Regions from separate parts of the Rhodococcus sp. NPDC058532 genome, predicted to be linked through region 3. Evidence: riboswitches for the same ligand, from Rfam matches in the RefSeq annotation. Region 3 holds a riboswitch; each other region holds the start of a gene.
The links. A riboswitch is a leader RNA that binds a small molecule or an ion and turns the genes downstream of it on or off. The one in region 3 is predicted to bind cobalamin.

Region 1 (3,166 bases), on a different contig from region 3:
GGCGACGTCGATCTGCAGGTCGAAGCCGGCCTTAGCAACCTGCTCCTGGATGCCGATCGCCACGTCGGTGGTCTCGGGTCCCTGCGCCTGCGTGACGAACCGAACGGTGAGACGCTGCCCGTCTCTGGTACGGACACCGTCGGCGCCCGACACCCAGCCTGCAGCGTCGAGGAGGGAGTTCGCCTCGTCCAGGTCGAGCTTCTGGTTGTCCACCGCGTACGGCATCACGTCGGGGTACAGCCCCCCTGCGGCGGCGAAGGAGCCGTTGCCGATGTTGTCGGCGATGCCCTGGTAGTCGATGGCGAGGGTGAAGGCCTTCCGGACGTCGGTGTCGGTGAAGATGCCCTCCTTGAGGTTCATCTCGACGAGGAGGGACTGCAACGCCATCGGGGAGTTCTTGACCGCCACGTCGGTGCGACCGTCGAGCGCGAGTCGGGCGCCGGTCGACGGGTAGAACGCCATGTCCGCCTCGCCGCTCTCGACGCCAGCGATGCGGGCCTGCTCGTCCGGGACGACGTCCACGCTGATCCCGGTGAGTGCGGGCATCCCCTGCCAGTACCCGTCGTAGCGGGCAAGTTCGAGATCCGTGGGGGTCCATTCGGTGATGGCGTACGGGCCGGTGTAGGCGCCACTGCCGACGATCTTCGCAGAGTCCCCGGCCGCGGCTTCGACGGCCTCGACGTCGTAGATCTGCAGCGAGTTGTCGCGGGCGGCGAGACCGGCGGGCACCATCGCGTTCGGGCTCGGGGTGCGCAGGACGACGGCACCGCCCTCGACGACGGCCCGGGTGCCGGGCGCGAGGTAGACCTGCGCGGCCGTGGACTTCTCGATCTGCCGGGTCAGGGCCGCGGCAACCGCATCGGGGGTGACGGGCTTGCCGTTCTGGAAGGTCTGGCCCTCACGGAGCTCGATCACCCAGGTCAGGTCGTCGCGGCGTTCGACGCTCTCCGCGAGCCACGGCGAGATCGCGCCGTCCTCGTCGACCTGGAGCAGGTTCTCGGCGACGCCCCAGTCGAAGAGCCAGTTCGTCCCGGTGGCTGCGGGATCGAGTCCCGCGATCTTGTAGGAGTTGTAGATCGTCAGGTGGTCGTCCGCGACGCCGTCGGACGCGCCCGATCCGGACGAGCAGCCCGCGGCGACGGCGACCACGGTGACGGCGAGTGCTCCCGCACGCAGCGCGGCCCGCCACCCCGGGCGGGTGGTGAATATCGAGTTGTTCATGTCCATCCTCGTGGTGTTCTGGCCTTCGTGTGTCCGGCCCCCGACTCAGGTGTCCTGGCTCCCGGATCAGCACTCGCCCCCGGCCTTCCAACCATGCGGTCGTGGCCGAGCGTGGGGGTTCGCTCCTCGGTGACAGTTGCGGGACAGCCCCGGATTCGCACCGGTGTTCCCTGCGTCGGGTCGAACAGTACAAGACGAAAGCCGACAACTCGGGCGGCGGTGTCGCCGACCTGCGCTGCCGTTCGGGCAGGTTCAGCCGAGACACTCGTGCCGTGCGGAGACCCGGACGAGGTGGTCGCGGGCGATCACCGTGTCCCGGAGGATGGCGGCGAGTTCGTCGGTGGTGAGTCCGACGAACTCGTGCCACGGGCGGCACACGTCAGTGCACCGGAAGACATGCAGGACCAGATGTGCGACCGCGGGACTCGGCGCCGACCGCGACACCGCGAAGGACATCAGCCGCCTGCGGTCCCGCAGGGTCAACGCCGATCGCGTCCACAGGTGTGCATCGACGTAGTCCGCCGCGAGGGCAGGGACCCGCGCCACCGAACCGGTGCTCAGGCTCCCACCGCACGCTGTGCCACGCCGGTGTACTCGCTGAGCGGTCGGATTAGCGCGTTGGACTCGCTTTGCTCGATGATGTGCGCGGTCCACCCGGTGATCCGGCTCATCACGAAGATCGGGGTGAAGACCTCGATGTCGAAGCCCATCAGGTAGTAGGTCGGACCTGCGGGGAAGTCGAGATTCGGTTTAATCCCGGTGGCATCACTCATGGTGCGCTCGAGGATGTCGTACATGCGAACCCAGGCGCCGCCATCCGTTTTCGCGGCGACGTCGAGGAACGCCGTACGCATCGCAGGTACGCGCGAGTCGCCGTTCTTGTAGACCCGGTGGCCGAAGCCCATCACCTTTTCCTTGCGGGACAACTTGCCGCGCATCCAGGCCTCGGCATGTTCCGGCTCACCGATCTCAAGCATGGCGTGCATGACCGCCTCGTTCGCGCCGCCGTGCAACGGACCCTTGAGGGTGCCGATCGCGGCGGTCACGGCACTGTAGATGTCCGACAGTGTGGAGGTGACGACGCGCGCCGCGAACGTCGAGGCATTGAAACTGTGCTCCGCGTACAGAATCAGCGACACCTCGAAGGCGTGCACGATCTCCCGGTCCGGAATCTCACCGAAACACATGTTCAGGAAGTTCTCGGCGAACCCGAGATGACTGTGCGGGGCGATCGGGTCCAGGCCGTGGCGACGACGGTGATCGGCCGCCACGATCGTGGGCAGCACAGCCATCATGCGAAGCGCCTTCTCCCGATTGGCCTTCGGAGAGTTGTCCGCCTCCTCCGGGTCCTCGGCGCCGAGCCAGCTGATCGCGGTGCGGACCACGTCCATCGGATGACAGTTATCCGGCATTCTCGCCACGAGCGAGAGTAGGGAACGATCGGCGCGCCGACTGGCCCGCTCACGCTGACAGAACAGCCCCAGTTGGGCGTCGGTGGGCAGTTCGCCGTTCCACAGGAGGTAGGCAACCTGCTCGAAGGTGCAATTCACGGCCAGGTCCTGCACCGCATATCCCCGGTAGGTCAGCGAATTGGTCTCGGGAACGACCTTCGAGATCGCGGTGGTGTCGACCACGACACCGGCGAGCCCCTTGTGGATCGTCGGGACTGCCTTCGTCATTGGTTCCCTCCGAGCGTGAAGTTGAAGACTCCGGAATCGAATTCGTTGTAGCGCTCGTACTCGAGCAGCTCATACAGTCGGGAGCGGGTCTGCATCTGATCGACGAGACCCTCCTGCGTACCGCTCGCATGGATCTCGCGCAGCCCGGCCTCGATCGCTCCCATCGCGAGACGCAGAGTGGTGACCGGGTAGATCACGGCGTTGTAGCCGATGTCCTGCAATATCTGCGCCGGAACAAGTTTCGACTTTCCGAACTCGGTCATATT
Region 2 (3,166 bases), on a different contig from region 3:
CAGCCCCGCGACGGGGCGGAGACGACGGTGTAAACGGCCAGCATCATGCCCGCGACGAGGGTGATCGCCCCACCGAGGTCGTGACCACCGCTGTCGGCGGGCCGGTCCCGCGGGATCAGCACCCACGCCGCCGCGAGGGCCGCGGCCGCGAACGGCACCGGCATGAGGAATGTCCAGCGCCAGCCCGCGCTGGTGAGCAGCCCCCCGAGGATCAGGCCGGACGAGTAGCCGCTGGCACCGAACACCGAGAAGATCGATAGCGCCCGGTTGCGGGCAGGCCCCTCCCTGAAGGTGGTGGTCAGGATGGACATCGCGGTCGGGGCGGTGAACGCCGCGGCGAGGCCCTTCACGAAGCGCGTGACGATGAGCAGGGTTCCGTTGTCGACGAGGCCGCCGATCAACGAGGCGACCGCGAAGACGGCCAGTGCGGCGAGGAAGACCCGGCGACGGCCGAGCAGGTCGGCGGTGCGCCCACCGAGCAGCAGCAGGCCGCCGAAGCCGAGCACATAGCCGTTGATGATCCACTGCAGGGAGGTCGTGTCGAGGCCGAGTTCGGTGCCGATGGACGGGAGCGCGACGCCGACCATCGAGACGTCGAGTCCGTCCAGGAACATCACGACGCAGAGCACCGCGAGGATCCCCCACAGCCGGCCGGTCCAACCCTGCTGCGGGACTGAGGAATCCGATGTCGTTGGGTTCGGGGCGGTTTCGGTGAAAGTCACGCCAGCCAGACTAGATGCATGTGCAATCAATGCACAAGCATAAATTCTCTTTGCATTTATTTTCCTTGCACTGATCTGTGGGCCGCACTATGATGCGGCCATGACCTCAGAAGCGGAGCTGCGCGAGAGTTGGCGCGCCCTGCTCAGCCGGTACAACGGCATCGCGTGCGAGCTCGACCGGCGGATGCAGAGCGCACACGGGCTGAGCATGAGCGACTTCGAGACGCTGGACCGGCTGGTGTCGGTCACCTGCAGGCATCCCCGCATGCAGGAACTGGCCGCCGACATGTACCTCAGCCCGAGCGCGCTCTCCCGCAGCGTTGCCCGCCTCGAGAAGGCGGGCCTGGTGGCGCGATCACTGTGCGAATCGGACCGTCGCGGCGTCTTCGTCGACGTGACCGACACCGGACGCGCGGTGCACGCCGATGCGGGCAGGACCCAGATGGCCGTGCTGACCGAGCATCTCGGCGACGGCGCCGCCACCGCCGAGTGAGGTCGCGGTCTTCGCAGGAATCGGGAGTACCCTCTCGGCCATGGCAGTGGTGAAGATCAACGCAATCGAGGTGCCCGAGGGCGCCGGTCCCGAACTCGAGAAGCGCTTCGCGCAGCGCGCCGGAACCGTTGAGAACTCCCCCGGGTTTCTCGGCTTCCAGTTGCTGCGCCCGACCGGTGGGGAGACCCGCTACTTCGTGGTGACGCAATGGGAATCGGAGGACGCCTTCGCCGCGTGGCGGGACGGCGACGCCCGCGCCGCGCACGCGGGTGAGGCGAAGAAGCCGGTCGCGACCGGCGCCTCGCTGCTCGAGTTCGAGGTCGTGCTCGACGTCGCGGCGAAGCAGGGCTGACCACAACGGTCCTGCGCGTGCCTGCCCGGTATTTTGCGCGGCAGGCACGCGGTGGTCGCAGCCACGATCGGCGACATCCTGACCGGATTCGCCCGCGGCACGGCCGGTTCCGTACCGCGGGCGGGGGATTCGTCCCAATTGACACGGCGGGCGCCTCGGTGCGACAGTGCGCCAGTAATAGCGATGTCGGACGGGAATTCCGGTGCAACTCCGGAGCGGTCGCGCCACTGTGATCGAGGCACTGCCTCGACAGCCAGACCCCGCCGCCATCGCATGGACTTTGCGGGACGCGTTTATCCCAGGAGGAACCTATGGCTGTCGTTCACACCCCCAGCACGTCGACCGAATCGGTCGGTGTCGCGTTGATCATCGCGGGTGTCGTCCTGCTCGCGATGCTGACCCTGTACCTGGTCGGGTTCGACCAGGGCGCGGTCTCGCGCACCGGCATGTACATGCACGAACTGATGCATGACGGTCGCCACCTGCTGGGCCTGCCGTGCCACTGACCGAGAACTTCACGAAACTCCTCATCCGCGGCCTGCTCGCGGGCCTCGTCGCGGGCCTGCTTGCCGGCGCCGTCGCCTTCGTGATCGGCGAACCGCACATCGATGCGGCCATCGCGATCGAGGAGTCCGCCGCCCCGGCGGAGGACCACGCAGCCGACGCGGGCGCGCACGGCGGGGCGACAGCCGAGGAGGGGCACTCGCACGGGGAGGATGCCCTGGTCAGCCGCGACGGCCAGCGCATCGGCCTGTTTCTCGCGACCACGCTCGCCGGCCTCGCGCTCGGCGCGATCTTCGCCGTCGTCGCGCATTACGCGCGGCGGGTCACCGCCATGTCCGGTCCGGCGCTCGCACTGGCGTTGGCCGGGGCCGGTTGGTTGGCGATCGAGGCGGTGCCGTTCTTCAAGTACCCGGCGAACCCGCCCGCGGTCGGCGACCCCGACACGATCAATCAGCGCACCTGGCTGTGGCTGGCGACGGTGGTCCTCGGACTGGTTGCGGTCGGTGTCGCCGCGTACGTGGCCCGGCTCGTCGCGTCGACCGGTTACCTGTCCGTGCAGGTCGGGGCGCCGTCCCTGGCCTTCCTCGCGATCGTCGCGGTCGGCTATGTGCTGATGCCGGGGGTCAACGAGGTCGGGGAGGACTTCCCGGCAACCCTGCTGTGGGAGTTCCGGGTCTCGTCGCTGGCGATCCAGGCAACGCTGTGGCTGGCACTCGGCCTCGGTTTCGCGTTTCTCACCGAGCGCGCCGGGCGTGCGCAGCGCGCGCCCGCCGTCGCCAGCTAGCCCGACCCCCGGTACCCAACGTTCCCTAATGTCACATTCGGTCACCTCACGATCCCGAATGTGACATTAGGGAACCCGCGGGTGGGGTCAGACGGCGCAGGAGCCGTCGGTGCAGGAGCCGTCGGCGTCCGACGCGCCTGCGAGGGTGACGATCGGGTTGGCGTCGGCGTACGCCCGCTCCAGCAACTGGGTGAACACCTCGACGGGCTGCGCACCCGAGACGCCGATTGCACGGTTGGCGACGAAGAACGGGACCCCGGTGACGCCGAGCGCGCGGGCCTGCTCAACGTCGTCTCGGACACGATCCGCCT
Region 3 (3,166 bases):
CACACCACCGGTTCCGCCGTGATCGACGGCCTCGGTCAGCTGTCCGTTCTCCTCTACGATCTTGTCGGTGGCAGCGGAAGCGCCACGATCGACGCGAACAGCTAGCTCGACCCGGCCGCAAAGGAGGGCCCGCCCCATGCGTGATGCCGTCGTTCCGGTGCGGGCCCGGCCCCGGCCGGGCGCAGGCCAGGTCACCGGTGAGCTGCTGCTCACGGCGGGGGTCGTCGTCCTGCTGTTCGTGATCTACGAGGCGTTCTGGACCAACATCGTCTCGGGTCGGTTGCAGGACGAGGTCGACAACGGCCTCGCGCAATCGTGGGCGCAGGGTTCCGGGGCCGCCGGTGACGCGCCGGTGGCCCCGCCGGTCCCGACGCCCGGAGAAGGGTTCGCGCGCCTGCACTTTCCGACGCTCGGCGCCGCGTACGCGGTCGTCGAGGGCACCAGCAACGAGGACCTGAAGGCGGGCCCCGGCCACTACACCGACACGCAACTGCCCGGCGAGCCGGGGAATGTTGCGATCGCCGGGCATCGCAACGGATCCGGTGCGGTGTTCGAACACCTGGACCGACTCGGCGCCTGCGACGCCGTCGTCGTGGAGACCAGAACCGAATGGATGACGTACCGGCTGCTGCCGCTCGCCGCCGCCGCACCCGAGCGGCGTGCTGCGGCCGCGGACTGCCTGCGCCCCGAGCAGATCGACCGGGTCGCGGGCGGCGACTATGCGCACGTGCTTGGTCGACACATCACCGTGCCCGGCGACGTCGCCGTCGTCAATCCGCTGCCCGGAGCCGAGTGGGTCGAGCCGGGCCCCTGGCTGGAGAGCGTGTTGACGCTCACCACCTGCCATCCGCTGTTCTCGAACGCCGAACGGATGATCGTGCACGCCGTTCTCGTCGAGACGACCCCGAAGTTCGCGGGCACCCTGCCCGTGGCATTGCAGGAGCACTAGATGTACGGCTACTTCTGGGGTGTTCTCCCCGGACCCCGACCGGTGAAGGTCCTGCTGGCGACCGTTCTCGCCGCCGCGGTGTTCCTGCTGCTCATGGAGGTCGTGTTTCCGTGGGTGTCCGAGCAGATGCCCTACTCGGACGTCACCGTCTGACGGCCCGCCCTGGCCGGTTCGCGGTGCCGACCCTGAGTGCTACTGTGGCCGCGCGTTGGTTACCGCCCGGCTCGTGCCGGGTGGTTCGTAAGAGGGAATCCGGTGGGAAACCGGAGCTGCCCCGCAGCGGTGTGTGGAAACGACCGCGGCCATCAGCACTGGGTGTGAGCCCGGGAAGCGGCCGCCAGTAGGAGAATTCGGGTTCGCCCGATCCGTGTCCACGAGCCCGAAGACCTGCCAGCGCGGCCATGCCGCCGGCGTGGTCGCCTGTCGACTCCGAGGGAGCGGTCGACGAGGATGCGGGCACCGCTGTGCCCGCACGTCGTTGCGCGCACCGCCCGGTGAGGCTGGCACCTGCATCCAGGTGAAAGTGGTCGATGATGCGCCGACTGCCCGTGGCCCCGTTGGCCATCGGCCTGGTGGCCGCGCTCGCGGTCGTCTCCGTCCTGGCGTTGATGCTCGGCACCGCACCCGTTCCCTGGCGTGATACCACCGGATTCCTGTGGGCCGAACTGACCGGCGGGCCGGTCCTCGCGCCGGACCTCCCGAACTATCGGATCGTGACCGACTCCCGACTGCCGCGAGTGTTGTTGGCCGCGTTGGTCGGTGCCGGATTGAGCGGGGTCGGGCTGATCGTGCAGGCGATGGTGCGCAACGCGCTGGCCGACCCGTACGTGCTGGGCATCTCCTCGGGTGCCTCGGTGGGCGCCACGTCGGTGGTGCTGTTCGGCACCTTCGGCGCGCTCGGCCTGTACGCGCTGTCGACCGCCGCGTTCCTTGGCGCGCTCGGGGCCACGATCCTGGTGTACCTGATGGCCCGGTCGTCGGCGGGGCTGGTTCCGCTGCGCCTGGTCCTCACCGGGACCGCCCTCGGGTACGGGTTTTCCGCTGCCACAACGGTGTTGGTGTTCATGGCACCGCACGGGGACGCGGCGCGGTCGGTGATGTTCTGGCTGCTCGGCAGCCTCGCCGGTGCCACCTGGCAGGCGGTGCCGCTGGCGGCGGCGGTGACCGTGATCGGGTTGGCGGTCATCGCGGCCTGTGCGCGCCGGCTGAACGCGCTGTCGATGGGTGACGAGGTCAGCGCGGCGCTCGGGATCGACGCGAGCCGCTTCCGGCTGTTGCTGTTCGTTGTTGCCGCGGTCATGACCGGATGTTTCGTGTCGATCTGCGGCGCCGTTGGTTTCGTCGGGCTGGTGGTACCGCACGTGGCCAGGCTGCTGGTCGGCGCCGACCATCGCCGGCTGATCGTGGTGACGCCGTTGCTCGGCGCGGTGTTCCTGGTCACCGCGGACCTGCTGGCCCGCACCCTGATTCCGCCGCAGGAACTTCCGCTGGGGGCGATCACCGCCGCGGTCGGGGTCCCGCTGTTCGTGCTGCTGATGCGGCGCCGCGGCGCCCTGGTGGGGGTCGGCTGATGCGGGTCGACTATCGGGACGTCACGGTCGAGATCGGCGGCACCCGGATCCTCGAGGCGGTGACCCTCGCAGCCGAGGAGGGCACCTTCGTCGGCGTCGTCGGGGCGAACGGTAGCGGCAAGTCCACCCTGCTGCGCTGCCTGTATCGGGCGTTGTCGCCCGCGGCGGGCCGGATCCTGGTCGGCGGCACGGACATCGCCGCGATCAGCATGCGCGAGAACGCACGTCAGGTCGCGGCCCTGACCCAGGACAGCCTGATGCAGTTCGACTTCACCGCGGCCGAGGTCGTGGCCACCGGCCGCCTGCCGCATCAGTCGGCGTTGCGCAGAGCCGACCGCCGCGACGTCGGCCTGTGCCGCGACGCGCTGGCGACCGCCGACGCGTCGCACCTCGAGCACCGCAGCTTCCTGTCCCTATCCGGCGGGGAGCGGCAACGCGTCCTGATCGCCCGCGCGCTGGCGCAGCAGCCGCGGGTGCTGGTGCTGGACGAGCCGACCAACCACCTCGACGTCCACCACCAGTACAGCGTCCTGACCGCGGCCCGGAACCTGGGCATCACCGTGATCGCGGCGCTGCACGACCTGAACCTGGCCGCGCAGTACTGCGATCGGCTGTTCGTCCTCAGCGGTGGCCGGCTCGTGTGCAC
Region 4 (3,166 bases), on a different contig from region 3:
CGTCTGGGCGAACAGGTTGCTCATCAGCACGTCGTGCATCGACCCGACGCCGTCGATGGTGGCGAGATCGTCGGTGGGTTCGGCGAATCCGATGAAGTCGGCGGGCGCCAGCCGGGTGCCCTGGTGCAGCAGTTGGTAGAAGGCGTGCTGGCCGTTGGTGCCCGGTTCACCCCAGAAGATCTCCCCGGTCGGCGTCGACACCGGGGACCCGTCGGCCCGCACCGACTTGCCGTTCGACTCCATCGTCAGCTGCTGGAGGTAGGCGGCGAAGCGGCCGAGGTCGTTCGAATACGGCAGCACCGCACGCGAATCCGCGCCGAAGAAGCTCGAGTACCAGAGGCCGATCATGCCGAGCAGGACCGGGGCGTTCGACTCGAGTGGCTGCTCGGCAAAGTGCCGGTCGATCAGGTGGAATCCGGACAGGAACTCGCCGAAGGCGTCCCGGCCGATCACGCACATCAGCGACAACCCGACCGCCGAGTCCACCGAGTAGCGGCCCCCCACCCAGTCCCAGAACCCGAACATGTTGGCCGGGTCGATGCCGAACTCGGCGACCCGATCGGCGTTCGTCGAGACCGCGACGAAATGCTTCGGCACCGCCTCCTCGCCGAGCGCCGCCACCAGCCAGCGGCGGGCGGCCGTCGCGTTGGTGAGTGTCTCCAGCGTGGAGAACGTCTTCGAGGCCACGATGAACAGCGTCGTCGCCGGGTCCAGGCCTGCCAGCTTGCCGACCAGGTCGGCGGGGTCGATGTTGGAGACGAACCGTGCGGTGACGCCGGAGTCGACGTAGTGGCGCAGCGCCCGGAACGCCATCACCGGACCCAGGTCGGAGCCGCCGATGCCGAGGTTGACGACCGTGGTGATCCGCTCGCCGGTGGCGCCGCGCCACTCGCCCGACCGGAGCCGGTCGGTGAACCCGCCCATCCGGTCGAGGACCTCGTGCACGTCCGCCACCACGTCCTGGCCGTCCACGATCAGCCGCGCGTCCCGCGGCAGTCGCAACGCGGTATGCAGGACCGCGCGGTCCTCGGAGGTGTTGACATGCTCGCCGCGCAGCATCGCGTCGCGCCGCTCCTCGACGCCTGCCGCGCGCGCCACCTCGACCAGCAGGCGCAGTGTCTCCCGCTCCACCCGATGCTTGCTGTAGTCGATGTACAGGTCACCGGCGGTGACGGTGAGCTCGGTGCCCCGGCCCGGATCCTCGGCGAACAGCTCACGCAGCTGTCGGTCGGCAACCGACTCGTGGTGCGTGCGCAGCGTCTGCCAGGCGGGGGTGGTGGTGATGTCGAGGCTCATGATTTCGACCCTATCGGCCGCGGTCGGGGAACGCTGGTGTGCGCCGGACCGACCAGGGTCCGATGCGGGTCCGCGGGCGGCTATCGTGGTCGGTGCAGTCGGTTTGCCGCGTCCCGGTCATGAGGAGCCCCGAAGTACTTCGGCGCGGCGTCGAATCCCGGTCGGGCATGCTCCGGCCCGGGGTGAGAGGGAACCCGGTGAGAATCCGGGACTGTCCCGCAGCGGTATGCAGGAACGACCGCCGTCACACGCACTGGGTGAGAGCCCGGGAAGCGACGGCCAGTAGGTCGGGTCGGACACGGCCCGGTGCCCGCGAGTCCGAAGACCTGCCCTCTGCGCCGGGCACGCCGTGCCCGGCGGTTCGTCGCCTCGTGGACAGGGCGGGTGGACCTGTATGCGGCACTGCTCCGCCCAGGATGGGCGGCACAGCCACGTTCCGTGGCAGGGCTTCGTCAGGTGTACCCGTCTGCCGGTGACGGCCACACCTACGTACGCCATGGAGCAGTTTCGTGACCGCTACACCTTCTGATCAGCCACGCTTCACCGCGACCGTGCTGGGCTCGCCGCGGATCGGGCCCCGCCGCGAACTCAAACGCGCCATCGAGTCCTACTGGGCCGGTCGCCTCGACCGTGCCGGACTCGACGAGGTCGCACGCACCCTCCGCGCGCAGACCTGGACCGGCCTCCTCGCGGCCGGCATCGACTCGGTGCCCGTCAACACGTTCTCCTACTACGACCAGGTCCTCGACACCGCCGCGATGCTCGGTGCACTGCCGGAGCGCGTCCGCGGCATCGCCGATCCGCTCGACCGGTACTTTGCCGCCGCCCGCGGCACCGCGGACGTCGCGCCACTCGAGATGACGAAGTGGTTCGACACGAACTACCACTACCTCGTGCCCGAGATCGGGCCCGGCACCACGTTCGAGCTCGACGCCTCCAAGGTGCTCGGCGAGCTGGACGAGGCGATCGCCGAGGGCGTACCCGCCCGTCCGGTCGTCATCGGACCGGTCACCTTCCTGCTGCTGTCGAAGGGCGTCGACGGTGCCGACGGCCTGCTCGGCCGCATCGACGACCTGCTTCCGCTGTACGAGGACCTGCTCGGACGCCTCGCCGCCGCCGGGGCCGGGTGGGTGCAGCTCGACGAGCCGTCGCTGGTCCAGGACCGCACCGACGCCGAGATCGAGACCGCGCGCCGGGTCTACGAACGACTGTCGGGCCTGACGGAGCGTCCCGCGATCCTCGTCGCGTCCTACTTCGGCAACCTCGGCCCCGCCCTGCCCGCACTGGCGAGCACCGCCGTCGAGGCGATCGCGGTGGACCTCGTGCACGGCGATGCCGACGCGCTCGCGGCGGTGCCCGCATTGGCCGACAAGCTGGTGGTGGCGGGCGTCGTCGACGGCCGCAACGTCTGGCGGACCGACCTCGAGAAGGCGGTGGCCTCGCTCGACGCCCTGCTCGGGTCCGCCGGTGCGCTCGCCGTCTCCACGTCGTGCTCGCTGCTGCACGTCCCGTACAGCCTCGCGGCGGAGACCGGCCTCGACGACGCGCTGCGCTCCTGGCTGGCGTTCGCGGACGAGAAGGTCATCGAGGTCGTCGCGCTGGCGACGGAGCTGGCCCAGGGCACGCGCGCCGCCGCCGACGCGTTCGCCGCCTCCGCGGCGGCCGTCGCGTCGCGGCAGGGCGATCCGCGGCTGCGTAACGACGAGATCCGTGCCCGCGTCGCGCAGGCGCTGACCGCGGCCGGTCGTTCGCCCGCCGACCAGCGTCGCGTCGTGCAGGCCGAGAAGCTCGGACTGCCGCTGCTGCCGACCACCACGATCGGTTCCTACCCGCAGACGTCGAGCATCCGCGTCGCCCGCGCCGCCCTGCG

Region 1: linked by a shared signal. The riboswitch ahead of ACFWQG_RS00410 (ABC transporter substrate-binding protein) and the one ahead of ACFWQG_RS10565 (FecCD family ABC transporter permease) in region 3 are both predicted to bind cobalamin.
Region 2: linked by a shared signal. The riboswitch ahead of ACFWQG_RS10005 (CbtB domain-containing protein) and the one ahead of ACFWQG_RS10565 (FecCD family ABC transporter permease) in region 3 are both predicted to bind cobalamin.
Region 4: linked by a shared signal. The riboswitch ahead of metE (5-methyltetrahydropteroyltriglutamate--homocysteine S-methyltransferase) and the one ahead of ACFWQG_RS10565 (FecCD family ABC transporter permease) in region 3 are both predicted to bind cobalamin.

Annotation. Positions count from the first base shown of each region.
Region 1 covers NZ_JBHXNU010000001.1:85,501-88,666, reverse strand. Annotated here, with positions in the region: gene ACFWQG_RS00410 (ABC transporter substrate-binding protein) at 1-1,221, opposite strand, end outside; cobalamin riboswitch at 1,248-1,440, opposite strand; gene ACFWQG_RS00405 (hypothetical protein) at 1,474-1,767, opposite strand; gene ACFWQG_RS00400 (bifunctional 2-methylcitrate synthase/citrate synthase) at 1,779-2,900, opposite strand; gene prpB (methylisocitrate lyase) at 2,897-3,166, opposite strand, start outside.
Region 2 covers NZ_JBHXNU010000006.1:180,394-183,559, forward strand. Annotated here, with positions in the region: gene ACFWQG_RS09990 (MFS transporter) at 1-722, opposite strand, end outside; gene ACFWQG_RS09995 (MarR family winged helix-turn-helix transcriptional regulator) at 823-1,215, shown strand; gene ACFWQG_RS10000 (antibiotic biosynthesis monooxygenase family protein) at 1,256-1,567, shown strand; cobalamin riboswitch at 1,715-1,850, shown strand; gene ACFWQG_RS10005 (CbtB domain-containing protein) at 1,879-2,073, shown strand; gene ACFWQG_RS10010 (CbtA family protein) at 2,064-2,855, shown strand; gene ACFWQG_RS10015 (DsbA family oxidoreductase) at 2,943-3,166, opposite strand, start outside.
Region 3 covers NZ_JBHXNU010000007.1:25,411-28,576, forward strand. Annotated here, with positions in the region: gene ACFWQG_RS10550 (hypothetical protein) at 1-105, shown strand, start outside; gene ACFWQG_RS10555 (class E sortase) at 137-949, shown strand; gene ACFWQG_RS10560 (hypothetical protein) at 950-1,102, shown strand; cobalamin riboswitch at 1,142-1,359, shown strand; gene ACFWQG_RS10565 (FecCD family ABC transporter permease) at 1,483-2,520, shown strand; gene ACFWQG_RS10570 (ABC transporter ATP-binding protein) at 2,520-3,166, shown strand, end outside.
Region 4 covers NZ_JBHXNU010000001.1:77,462-80,627, forward strand. Annotated here, with positions in the region: gene pgi (glucose-6-phosphate isomerase) at 1-1,296, opposite strand, end outside; cobalamin riboswitch at 1,482-1,624, shown strand; gene metE (5-methyltetrahydropteroyltriglutamate--homocysteine S-methyltransferase) at 1,806-3,166, shown strand, end outside.